Regions from separate parts of the Virgibacillus tibetensis genome, predicted to be linked through region 3. Evidence: riboswitches for the same ligand, from Rfam matches in the RefSeq annotation. Region 3 holds a riboswitch; each other region holds the start of a gene.
What was found. A riboswitch is a leader RNA that binds a small molecule or an ion and turns the genes downstream of it on or off. The one in region 3 is predicted to bind cyclic di-GMP.

Region 1 (3,179 bases), on a different contig from region 3:
CTCAGGGCAAGCTTGCGGCAAGATCCTGATGTTATCTTAGTTGGGGAAATGCGTGATTTAGCAACAATAGCAACAGCAGTCACAGCTGCGGAGACGGGCCATTTAGTGTTAGCAACACTTCATACGTCAGATGCAGTTTCCACGATCGAGCGGATTATTGATGTATTTCCTGCAGAACAGCAAGCACAAATACGTATTCAGTTATCTACTATTTTAAAAGCAGTTATCTCTCAACGACTGCTTATTACGAACGACAATTTTGAAAGACGCGTAGCAACAGAGGTTCTTGTTAATACATCAGCCGTTAAAAATCTAATTCGTAATGAAAAGCTGCATCAAATCCAAAACGTGCTGCAAACATCAAAGGATCAAGGAATGCATTCAATGGAAATGGACCTAAAACGATTGATTCAAGAAGATGTAATCAAGTTTGAAACTGCTGCACCTTTCATGCAGGAAGGGAGTTCGTAACCAGTGGATTACCAATACAGCGGGAAACGAATTTCCGGTCAAAAAATTAAAGGGAAAATAGAGGCAGACTCAAAAAAGGCAGCATTGTTGCAACTTGAAAAAAAAGGGCTGATTATTTTTGATATTGATGAAACAAAGCCCTGGAATAAAGATATTATCCTTAATAAAAAAGTTAAAAATAAAGACTTCGTTCTATTTCTAAGGCAATATGCAACATTGATTCATGCAGGGATAGCAATCTCTGATGCTACAAAAACAATGACGCAGCAAACCGACAACTATGCATTGCGTAATGCCCTTACAGATATTGATAAACAGCTGGATCAGGGACAAGCCCTATCAAAGGCTACCGAGCGTCATCCAAAGGTTTTCCCTTCGCTGCTGGTTAATATGATTAACGCAGGTGAGGCCAGTGGTAAGCTGGATGATATTCTGAATCAGATGGCTGATTACTACGAAAAGGAATACCGAAATAAACAAAAGGTAGTTTCCGCATTACTTTATCCAAGTGTAGTCGGAGTTATAACCTTACTACTCAGTATGTTTTTATTAGTGTTTATCGTGCCACAATTTGTGGGTATGTTTAACTCATTTGGTGAGGAAATACCGACATATACACAAATTATTATGAATTTAAGTAATTGGGTTGGTACTTTCTGGTGGCTTCTATTTATAGTTGGACTGTTTGGTTATATGATTTATAAGTACTTATTACAGAAAGAAGCATTTGTTTATAGAATAGATAGCATAAAAATGAAGTTCCCATTTCTTGGTGTTCTTATTCATAAAGGGGCACTAGTTCGTATGACACAAACATTAAGTACATTAGTAAACAGTTCTGTACCTATCTTACAGTCTGTTGCGATTACGGAAAAGGTTGTTGGAAACCGTGTCATTCAAGAAGTTTTACTGCAATCCAGGAAGTCGCTGGAGGAAGGGGAATCTATTACAATACCAATGAAGGGGCATTGGGCCTTTCCTGCGTTGGTAATACAGATGATGCAAATCGGTGAAAAAACCGGGACTTTAGACCATATGCTGTTGAAGGCTGCTGAATTCTATGAAGAAGAGGTAGAGCAGCTCTCTAATAGAATTAAGACATTAATAGAACCAATTATGATTATTATTCTAACGGTGATCGTTGGCAGCATCATTGCTGCGGTAGTTATTCCAATGTTTTCTTTATTTGAAAATATGTAGAATTTTTGTAGATATTTGTCTGGCAATACGTTATAATTTAAATAGGAATAAAGTAGGATATGATGAATGACTATCTTTAAGTGGGCACTTGGGTGGTCAGGAGTAAGTAGTGCAACCGACTAACTTAGAATAAACATAGTTTATGAGAGGCGGGGAAATTATGTTAAAACGCATGAAAATGATCTTGAAGAAGGAAAAAGGATTTACGTTGGTTGAGTTGTTGGCAGTAATTGCTATTTTGGGGATAATTTTGGCTATTGCTATACCTAGTATTGGTAAAGTAATTAGTAATTCAGAAGGTAAAGCTCACGAAGCAAATATGGATTTGTTTGAGAATGCAGCAAGATTGGCTTATGTGTCTGGTAATCAAGAGGATACATATACTTTAAATGAATTAGAAGAGAAAGGATTTTTAGATTCTATCCCTGATGGATTTGCGGGTACAGAAATAGTTTATGTGGAAAACAATGGTGGATCATTTGTATATGAAGATCGACGTACACCTGGAAATTAAGTTTTAATAATAAATTTAAACGCCCTTGCAACATAATGTGCAGGGCGTTTTCTTCAATAACATAGTTTCATAGATCTAGACAAGGAGCCACAATAATGAACATCTCACTTATAATACTTTTCTTCTTATTAGGCCTAATCTTCGGTTCATTCTTCAACGTGGTCGGGTTGCGCCTGCCTAAAAACATAGCCTTCGCTAATGATCGTTCCATTTGTCCACAATGCAAGCACCAACTAACTTGGTATGAGAATATACCCCTTCTGTCTTTTCTCATCCAGGGAGCAAAATGTCGCCATTGTAAGGGGAATATTTCGTACATATATCCGGCGATTGAATTATTTACAGGATTTCTGTTTGCTTTAAGCTATTCTGTAGTAGGCTGGAATCTTGAATTACTCACAGCATTATTACTTGTTTCCATGCTCATGGTTATTTTAGTTTCAGACATTATGTATATGCTTATTCCAAATAAGGTGCTTTTATTTTTCCTGCCATTATTAGTAGCCGCAAGAGTAATTAATCCATTAGATCCCTGGTGGTCATCAATAACAGCAGCGTTGACAGGACTCTTGATTATTGCGGTAATCATTCTTGTAAGTCGTGGTGGAATGGGAGCAGGTGATATGAAGTTATTTGGTATTCTGGGTATTGTTTTAGGAATGGAAAAGCTGTTATTAGCTTTTTTCTTATCCTGTATGATAGGAGCACTAATTGGTATAGTATTACTTCTATTTAAAGTAATTGATCGTAAGCAGCCTGTTCCATTCGGTCCATATATTGTCGTTGCAACATTACTTACATATTTCTACGGGGATTTTCTATTAATCTGGTATTTTAATTTACTAATATAAGCAGGTGACAGCATGGGTCTTATTAATAAAGGACGAGTAAACATTGTAATTACAAATAAAGTTTTACGTTATACCTACCATAAGAATACTTCGGTAGATGGGGTGGTAACACATGGTGAGGTAGTATTACCGCCAGGTGTAAT
Region 2 (3,179 bases), 570 kb from region 3:
TAATCGTTTAGATTTAATCGTTTAGATGGACTTTCTTTTGTAAAACATATTATATTATTCATTATTAATAGTCAATACTTAATAATCAGATTTTTAAGTGGTTTACCTTTTTTCTATAATTTAAAGTGCCTCCCATGGCTTAACATCTTATCTATAATGATTTTAATTATATATTTTACAATAAAAAAACTTTTAAAACCATACTAACAATTCTAATAGCTTACATAGTTATTTCCCGATAACTATAAATAACCTTTTTCTATTAATAAACTCATACATATTCCATAATTAATATACTTAACATCATCAACAGGAATGCGCAATACATTTTTAGAATCAAAAAATCTAGCATTATTCATAGGTGAGAGCTTACCCCTATCTAATACTTTAAATTCATTGTGATCCCTAAGGTTTTCTACCAAAATGAGTTATTAAATGGGTAAATTAATGGGGATGCATTTATTACTAACGCAAAGTAAAATGGATATTCCCCTTCAAAGAAAAAATTGTAAAATTATGGGGACTAATACCACTTTGGTTTTCACATAGAACGCAAATTATCCAACAGTTACTATAAGTCTATTAAAAAAATCCGCCTCACTCACGTCTGCACTATAAAGCTTTAAAGCGGTGGGGACTTGACACTCCACTGGGACTCGACGAAGTACATAGTATAAGCTTAGGATATAATTCTATTTTTCCCTGTGTTTTTTGCAATATACAGACGTTTGTCAGCTTCATCTAGTACATTGAGGATGTTATGATCGTAATCCTCCACCTCCACAATCCCCCCACTTATCGTTAAAGCGATCGTTTTACCATGATATGAAAACTGATGCGATTCTATATTTTTGCGAATTCTTTCCATAACCTTGATCCCCTCTTGCTTTTCTACTTTTCTTAATACTAAGAGGAATTCTTCTCCACCCCATCGAACAACCGAAGCATCACCTGGTACGCTCTCTCTTATAATAGATGCAGCTTGCTTTAACATACTATCACCTAATAAGTGACCATATGTATCGTTTATACTTTTAAAATTATCTAGATCACAAAATGCAACTGTTACTGAATAATCAATAGCCTTTGCTTTCTTTATTTCCTCTAGCAGAAGTTTTTCTCCGGATTGTTTATTGTACAAACCAGTTAGGTAATCTGTTTTTGATTCACTGATAGTTTTTCTAAGTTGCATTTGATAAAATAAAACCCCAAACCCTAGTACAAAGTAACTAACGGAGTTAACACAACCTTGCAACCAAACTAATAGTTCTGGATCCTTTGTAAATGCAACATGCAAAAATGTAAATACAGAAGCTAATATTGATATCAACATGATACTACGCTTTTTAAATCTTTTCACACTTGTAGCGAACGTAGTAATAATTGGTAAATAGTACATAGGATAGAAAGGGCTTTCTGTATGACCAGAATGAGCGATGATAAGAAAGATAACGCTTAAATGAATAACACTAATAACTAAAATCAAAAGAAGATTATTAGGAAGTTTTACTAGAATAGCAGGTAATATCATAATTACAAGAAATAGAAAAGTTAGCCACCAGGCATGAGAACTACCCCAAAAATAAATCACCACAAGAAAATAAAGAATACTTTGCACTACCGAAAATATCCCCATAGCATTTCTTTCATTAATACTCATAAGAGACCCACCTACCCCAAAAAGTATAAACAACAAAAAAAGACTTGTTTAACCGAAAAAGCCTAGAGTAAGTCCCTATACAACCGGCATCCTAGCTACCTTAGTTCAAATGAACGTTAGGCCTATGGTTTTGCGTCCCAGACTTTCGTACTGGTTTGCCCTTAATTCGGTAGGTCTATTATATCATTTATTACTAATTTTTAAAAATTTCGAGATTGCATATGGTGTGAGTCTGAAAGCATTGTGGACTGCGATGCCTGTACCATGGCCCACCCTCCAAAAATCATGCGATAGTAAAATAGTACCAACAAACACAAAACATGGGGGTGATCTTTTGTATTGTACAAACTGTGGAACAAAACAAGGTGAAGGGGCTAGATTCTGTCATTTATGCGGAAACTAGAATCTAACGTAGCAAAGGAAAGTAATACGCAACAGCAAGTAGTACATAAAAAAGCGCAGGATGTTGTTCAGCTGGAATCTACTTTCCAGGCCTTTTCTCCAAACGAACAACTGTCCGATGAGGAGTTAGTACGCCATTATGTTGGTCCGAAAAAGGTAGATTACTATACGGAGAAGTTCCCCATTTCCTCGCAGTTTAATATTAAACAAACTTCTTTTTGAATAAATTCTTTTTGTTTCGAACTGTACTATTATTGAAGAATTTATAGTTTATAAAGTTTATTACAATAAACAACATAGCAAATATTATTAATGGGTTTGTGAAACCACCTCTTACAAGATGGAATATCCAAGTTGCACTTACTGCCCACAACATAAAATGCTTAATTGATAGTTTTTTGTCCAAGATAGCGAAGAAAAATCCAAACAAAATCAGGATTACTAAGCCAACTAAACCAAAGTTAATATAAGCATCTCCTATTATACCTGGAGGTACGGACATCCCTTCTATATCAGGTTCTAACCAACTAGCCACAATTTGTTGTGTGTTTTCAGGTTTATCCCTCCATATTGATCTTGGGATAACAGAAAATAATAACCTATAGTAAGATTGACCATTTAAAAAGTCGTTATATAAAGGAACGTAATTAATTACATCCAAAACTCTTGTCGAATAACCTATATCTCCAGACATTATAGATGATTCTAAAAATAACTTTAAATCAAAGTCGAAACTTTCAATGTTTTGGCCAGGTTGTAAAAAACCTCGAAAAAACCTTGAAGTTATCGCAAGAAGGAAAACTAAGACACCTAAAAATAAAGTAATGATTTTAGGTGACAAGTAATTTTTATATTTATTGTATCCATATAATCCACTATAGTAATATCCAACTAAAACCGAAGCTGAATGAACAACTAGCAATGACCTCGTTCTAAAGAGCATAAATATTAGGGTTTCCAACAAAATGAAAATTAATATCCACTTTAGAACGTTAGAATGTTGCCTTGCTTTTACAGTAAAGAATACTAAGAAAAACAAAATTGATGTCATATAAAAACCATAAGTAGCCAGTAGCCGAAAAATGCTGGGGTTTTTAAGTTCTAAACGACTTAAATT
Region 3 (3,179 bases):
CCGTCAATTCATTCGTTGCAATATAGTTATTTATTCTGTCCCGCAGCTCCTGAAGGTGGAGTAATTCCCGTGCTTCATTCTCTTCTTTTTCTTTTTCTACTTCCGTTTCTTCATCTTTTTCTTCCTCTTCTTCTGTATCCTGATTGGTACTTTCCGGAATTTCAATAGGATCGCTGCTTTCATCTAATATACTTGATCCTGAACCAAATTCACTTTGAAAAATAAGGGATAGCTCCTTATACTTCTGTGCGTCCAAATCACTCATTGCGAATAACACAATAAACAAAGCCAGTAACAGAGTTAGTAAGTCTGCATAAGGAATCAACCAGGACTCATCAATGTGACTATCATCCTGCTTTCTTTTACGACGCATCCCGATCCTCCTTCATCTCGTTTAACTCTTTTGTCGTCAGGTAAGAGCCTAATTTATCCCGAACGACCATCGCAGAGTCACCAGTTGTAATGGACAGAACCCCTTCAATCATAATTTCTTTAATTTGTATTTCTTTCTTTGATTTCTGCCTCAACTTGTTAGCGAACGGATGCCATAACATATACCCAGAGAAGATACCTAATAACGTAGCAATAAACGCAGCCGATATCGCAGACCCTAAGATTGCCATGTCCTCCATATTTCCGAGTGCGGCGATCAGCCCAATAACAGCTCCCAGAACACCCAGTGTTGGTGCATAGGTTCCTGCTTGGGTAAATACGGCTGCACCTTCCTGATGACGTCTATCCATTGCGTCCACTTTTTCCAGCATGACCTCTCGTATGAACTCAGGTGTTTGCCCATCAATCGTCAGCTGTAATCCTGATTCTAAGAACGGGTCCTCAATCTCATTCATCTGTTTTTCCAATGAAAGAATCCCCTCTTTACGTGTCTGCTCTGCCAGCTGTGTAAAAAGATCAATCAAATCCTTAATTGCTGTATACTTTTTTTCTGTAAAAATAATTTTGAATAGCGCTGGTATTTTCTTAATTGTACTAATAGGAAATGCGATTAAAACGGAAGCAATCGTTCCCAGGAAAATAATTAATATCGCACCGGGATTAACTATTGCGACCATTTCCACACCCTTCAAAGTCATTCCGACCCCTATAGCAACCAAGCCTAATATAATACCAATATACGATGTCTTGTCCATCTTGCAACCCCCATAATTAAATGATTAATCCTACTAAAAAAGACTATTTCAACTTAGAAACAGCCAAAAAGATTCTTATATAAAAATCTACAGTGGTAACCAAGGCGATCCTAGTCAGACGACCGTAGACCCTTCGTTTTGCGTCCCACCCTTTCAGATGGTTTGCCTTTTTCTATTTGGATTAAGTTAAAAAGAAATAGATATAAACTACTACTCTATTTATCGGTTATTTTTTAGATTTATGAAGGACTAATTCAAAAAAATTTAATCGAAACTTTGGCTAAAATGTGTAAATTTTATTCCAATACTTAATTTTGTATTATTTATTCTATGTTTTTAAAAATACAGTCAAAGAGGAGCGTAATTTATAACACAGAAACTGAAGTCCATTCACTGTTACAATCCTATGTACTCTTTCTGTAACCGGTAATAAACGATAATTTAACAATAGGATTAATAATACGGAAAGATTCAAATTTAACAATACAGCAACTAAAAATAAACGGTCACCACAACGTGATCGTTTTTGGTTAACTAAAAATAGGATAAATGAACTATTCGACACTTCACTTTTTTACAACTCTGACGATAATATAAATAGAGTGATAGTTTGTAATTTTAAGTAAATGATTTAAGTCAACTATATAAGGAAAGAAGGGTATTAATGAAAAGTAAAATGTCTACTTCCACCAACAAATCACAAGCTCCACGGCGGTCAAGCAAACTGCAAAATCAAATTCTCATTCCTTTTCTGACATTGATCATCATTGCGGGTGCCATTATTGCTATTACCAATTACACCATCAGTAAGAGCACACTTATCAATGAAAAGGCAAATAGCATCGAGATGCAGATGGAGAGTTTAAATAATACATTCGATACTTTTTTTACGAATAAAGCAAATGTACTAAATCGTTTCTCACAAAGTGACATTATTTTAGATTTTGATAGAGATGAAGACTATAACGAACTGATGGACTACTTCGGTGCTACAGTCAATGCAGATGAGGACATTATCAATGTTTATACAGTTGACAGTACAGACGGGCATACAACCATCTACCCTGATGCAGATTTAGGCGATTTTGACGGGACTACCAGGGGTTGGTACACAGAAGCGATAGAAGCTGACGGCGGAGTAGTCTGGACAGAACCATATGTAGATATTGCAACAGGAAACATGGTAATTACAGCAACACAGGCTATTTACTCTGCGAATGGCACGCTAATTGGAGCGAATGGTGCCGATATTCTCGTTGATACATTATTGGACATTACGAATAAAATGAGTTCGAGTGAAACAGGCTATACGATGATTATCAGTCCAGACGGGAATTATGTTTCCCATCCTGATGAAGAGCTGCTCGGTGAAAGTGCAGTAGAGGAAGTTTTTTATGAAAAGGTTCAGTCAAGTGGAGAAAACGGTGTAATTGAATACACAGAGTCTGACGAGAAGAAAATACTTGGCTACGCTACAAATGGGATTACCGGTTGGGTACTGGCTGAGACTGTATATGAAAGCGAGTTTCAAAGTATTGCTACACAAACCCTCTTGCCCATCTTAGTAACACTTGGAATAATTATCGTTCTGGCTGTTATTATTGCGTTTTTTATCACAAGAAGAATTACTAAGCCAATTAAAGTACTGCAGGACACGATGCAGGAAGTTGAGAACGGCAATCTATTAGCGATGGCCAATATCAACTCGACAAACGAGATTGGACAGCTGTCCAGCAGCTTTGACAAAATGCTCCAGCAAATCCAGCAGATGATGGTAAAAATAAAAGGCGTTTCGTTCCATGTTTCAGAAGCATCCCAGACACTAGTTGCCAGTGCAGAAGAGAATACTGCATCATCCAATGAAGTAGCAACTACCATGGAGCAAATAGCTAGTGGTGCAGGCGATCAATCCGAATTGATGGAGAAAAATGCTGTAGCAGTCGAACATTTATCAACCTATATTAGGCAGGTAGAAGACTATAATACGAGAATTTTTGAAGAATCAAAGGTAATGAATGAGTTTTCGGAAAA
Region 4 (3,179 bases), on a different contig from region 3:
GAAAACAAGATTACTGCTCGAGCTGCTCAAGGTGAACGATTCACTAGACCATCCAATCAAGTGAAGGTTACACTAGATAGCAACTCTCCGGTTGTATCTATCCTCTCACCTCAGGAGGGAGAGCGATTTAATACAACATTCGTAACCGTACAAGCTGAGGTAGAAGAAGAAAATCTTGAGGTTGTTACAATCAATGATACAGAAGCTACCCTTGTTAACGGAATCTATGAAGCTACTATCACACTGGAACAAGGAGAAAATAGTGTAGTGGTTACTGCCAGAGACCTAGCTGGGAACGAAACCATTCAAACGACTACAGTCGATGTAGATTCAGTTGCTCCTGTCATCACGATAGAGTCACCAGTAGATGGCGAAACAACTTTTAAGAAATCGGTAAAAGTTGAAGGACAAGTATCAGACGATAACTTAGACTTTGTACGTGTGAATGGAAAAGGAACCAAAGTAAAAAATGGTTCATTCAGTACCAATGTTAGTCTAGAAGATGGGGAAAACATCATCATGATCTGGTCGAAGGATACATTTGGGAATGAGACTTGGGAACAGGTGAAGGTAGTTTATTCCAGTGGAAATAGGAAATAAAATCCAATATAATTGGTAAGAAGATTTAAGCCCACAAACCTCGTTTAGTTTGTGGGCTTTCCTTAACATTTCAGTGGAAGGGGTTTTATCGATTAATCTCCCCAATACTTCACCTATTCAATATGGGTTCGCGACAGTTTAATAACCTCTTCAATAAATTCCTCTTGGGAAGCTTCAAAACCTGTATTAATCCAATTGGATAAAAAACCGTTGCCTCTTAAATTCACGGTGAATTAAGCATAAGTAAATGAGGCTCTTAGATCCAGGACACAACAATCATAAACGCATTAATATTTTTCGACAAAATCCGGGAAGTGACAGGCACCTCCCCGAACACCCTGTCTTTAAAATTCCTGTTCCATCTCGTGAATTCTGCGATGAAGCTCTTCATTCACCGGTGTATGGACTCCATGTTTTTTTCCTAATTCCACCACGGTGCCTGCAAATAATCCCAATTCGCTTTTGCGTTTTGCTTCCAGATCCTGACGCATGGAGGGCTTGCCATGTGGGCTCAGCTTACCTACAACCTCCAGCCAGTACTGCAAATCCACTTCAGTTAAATTGATTCCTTCATAGCTGGAAAGGGCTATAACCTCCCGCATAGCAGAAATCATCATATCTCGTGCTTTACCATCCTTTTGAATCTCGCCATAATCGCCCTCAATTAATGCTACTGTCTGATTCACCCCTACATTCAGCATGAATTTTCCCCATTGTCTTTTATTCATATTGGCGTCAAGCTCGAAAGGCATCTCTACCTCCTGGAAAAAGTCTGCAAGCCGTTTTACTTTTGGCGTATCAATACCTTCTTTTTCACCAAAACAGAGGATGCCAAAATTATCATAGCTTTGCTGGTTTCCTTCCTTCACTGCATCCATCCCCTGAGCAACGCAATACAAAATCTTGTCGAATCCATAATATGTACCGATTTCACGTTCACTTGAAATACCATTTAATGTGGACAAGAAGATTGTGTTGTCACCAACATGCTTTTCAACTGATTTAATAGCATCATGCAAGCCGCTGAATTTCACAGCGAAAATAATTAAATCAGCGGATTCTACAGTTTCTTCAGGTGTCACATACTGAAAATCACAAAGCTCACCGTTGCAATAAATCCCATTCTTCTGGTACTTTTCAATACGATCCTTGTCTGCAATTATTCGTAAATTCATTTTCGGTATCTTTTTCGATAAATGATGTCCGTATAGAATTCCCAGTGCGCCAAGCCCAACGATCGAAACATTCTTAATTTTCATGCTATGCTTCCTCCTATTACCTACTAATGTATTTAAATAAAAGGGCGGTTACACTACTAGCTCTACATGCCCCAAGTGTCCAAATAAAGGCCATGCCTCATAGCCCCTAATAGAGGTCCAGTTGTACTACAAGCTCGTAAATAAAGGTTAAACTTCATAGCCTACCTAGTCTTACACAGTAATTTATAATTTTAATAATTTTTATATAGTTCATTTAGTTCATTATAATAGACAACTAATGGATATGAAAGTAAATGTTTCGGCAAACTACTACAGAAAGCCATAATGAGAAGTGATAAATGATAGGGGGGATTTAGTGCGTCCTCCTGTCCTCCTACCTTATATTCTCGGAGGAGAACAGAAGAGAGTAATATAGCATGCTGGTATTAGGAAAAATAGCATTGCAAGGAGAATTATGTTAGCATAAACAGCAGGATAGAAAGAGGAAGTGAGCTTAAATGATAAACATAACCATTCCAACACCGACAGTCACCATAACTAAACAAGATAATCCGGAACTGAGTAATATTTATGGATTTACTGATTTTCACCTGATCACAAGAGATAAGGGCGGTATTTTCATGTTTTATAACGACAATCAAGAGTTGTTGTTTGTTGGTAAAGCCAGGAAATTAAGGCCAAGAATTAAAAAACATTTTAATGATAATGTTTCGCCGATTAAAATGCATCGAGATGAAGTGAGCAAAATTGAAGTGTGCATTGTTGATGATCCAGCTCATAGAGAGATCTATGAAACGTATATTATCAATGAACGCAAGGCAAAATACAATGTAGACAAAGTGTTTTATAAATAAATGACGATTAACAAAGAGTAATACGTACAGTCAAATTAGACTATGCCTATTGCTTTTTTTATTTCTATAACTTTTGGGCGAAGTAAATTTGTGGTATGTGGCTAGCTTCATAATTTCCAGCGTTATGGGAAAAGTAAGCTCATAACAGGCAGGAGGTGGAAAATGTGACTGTAGGCACACAAGTTCAGCAAGCCCTAGCCAATGCCAGGAGTGCTCAAGCCAATTTCGAGACATTTTCTTTAAAAACACAAGACGAATTTGCGAAAGAAATGTATGGTCATGCTGCTGAGGAGCTGCAGCCAATTATTGATGGGTTAGAAAAGCGCTTGGCAGAGATTGAACAGGAAGAACCTCAATTCCTGACCTAACACCGTGAATAAGTACGATAGCATACAGGGTTACTCAAGTGGGTAACCCGTTTTAAATGTTGTAAATAAGATGTAACCGGTGCATAATCTGCCCAATAGCAATCCTGGATTCCATTTCGTCTTCTTCTCTTAAACTT

Region 1: it holds a riboswitch for cyclic di-GMP, as region 3 does, so the genes downstream of both, QGM71_RS00325 (prepilin-type N-terminal cleavage/methylation domain-containing protein) here and motA (flagellar motor stator protein MotA) in region 3, are expected to answer to the same signal.
Region 2: it holds a riboswitch for cyclic di-GMP, as region 3 does, so the genes downstream of both, QGM71_RS07755 (GGDEF domain-containing protein) here and motA (flagellar motor stator protein MotA) in region 3, are expected to answer to the same signal.
Region 4: it holds a riboswitch for cyclic di-GMP, as region 3 does, so the genes downstream of both, QGM71_RS10280 (ketopantoate reductase family protein) here and motA (flagellar motor stator protein MotA) in region 3, are expected to answer to the same signal.

Annotation. Positions count from the first base shown of each region.
Region 1 covers NZ_JARZFX010000001.1:62,643-65,821, forward strand. Annotated here, with positions in the region: gene QGM71_RS00315 (type IV pilus twitching motility protein PilT) at 1-471, shown strand, start outside; gene QGM71_RS00320 (type II secretion system F family protein) at 475-1,671, shown strand; cyclic di-GMP riboswitch class II at 1,718-1,801, shown strand; gene QGM71_RS00325 (prepilin-type N-terminal cleavage/methylation domain-containing protein) at 1,832-2,185, shown strand; gene QGM71_RS00330 (prepilin peptidase) at 2,281-3,036, shown strand; gene pilM (type IV pilus biogenesis protein PilM) at 3,049-3,179, shown strand, end outside.
Region 2 covers NZ_JARZFX010000002.1:633,746-636,924, forward strand. Annotated here, with positions in the region: gene QGM71_RS07755 (GGDEF domain-containing protein) at 680-1,660, opposite strand; cyclic di-GMP riboswitch class I at 1,743-1,830, opposite strand; gene QGM71_RS07760 (hypothetical protein) at 2,051-2,284, shown strand; gene QGM71_RS07765 (O-antigen polymerase) at 2,265-3,179, opposite strand, start outside.
Region 3 covers NZ_JARZFX010000002.1:62,795-65,973, forward strand. Annotated here, with positions in the region: gene motB (flagellar motor protein MotB) at 1-373, opposite strand, end outside; gene motA (flagellar motor stator protein MotA) at 363-1,148, opposite strand; cyclic di-GMP riboswitch class I at 1,240-1,325, opposite strand; gene QGM71_RS05235 (methyl-accepting chemotaxis protein) at 1,813-3,179, shown strand, end outside.
Region 4 covers NZ_JARZFX010000004.1:63,460-66,638, forward strand. Annotated here, with positions in the region: gene QGM71_RS10275 (S8 family serine peptidase) at 1-600, shown strand, start outside; gene QGM71_RS10280 (ketopantoate reductase family protein) at 945-1,859, opposite strand; cyclic di-GMP riboswitch class II at 1,893-1,973, opposite strand; gene QGM71_RS10285 (nucleotide excision repair endonuclease) at 2,318-2,674, shown strand; gene QGM71_RS10290 (DUF1657 domain-containing protein) at 2,839-3,042, shown strand; gene QGM71_RS10295 (DUF4363 family protein) at 3,095-3,179, opposite strand, start outside.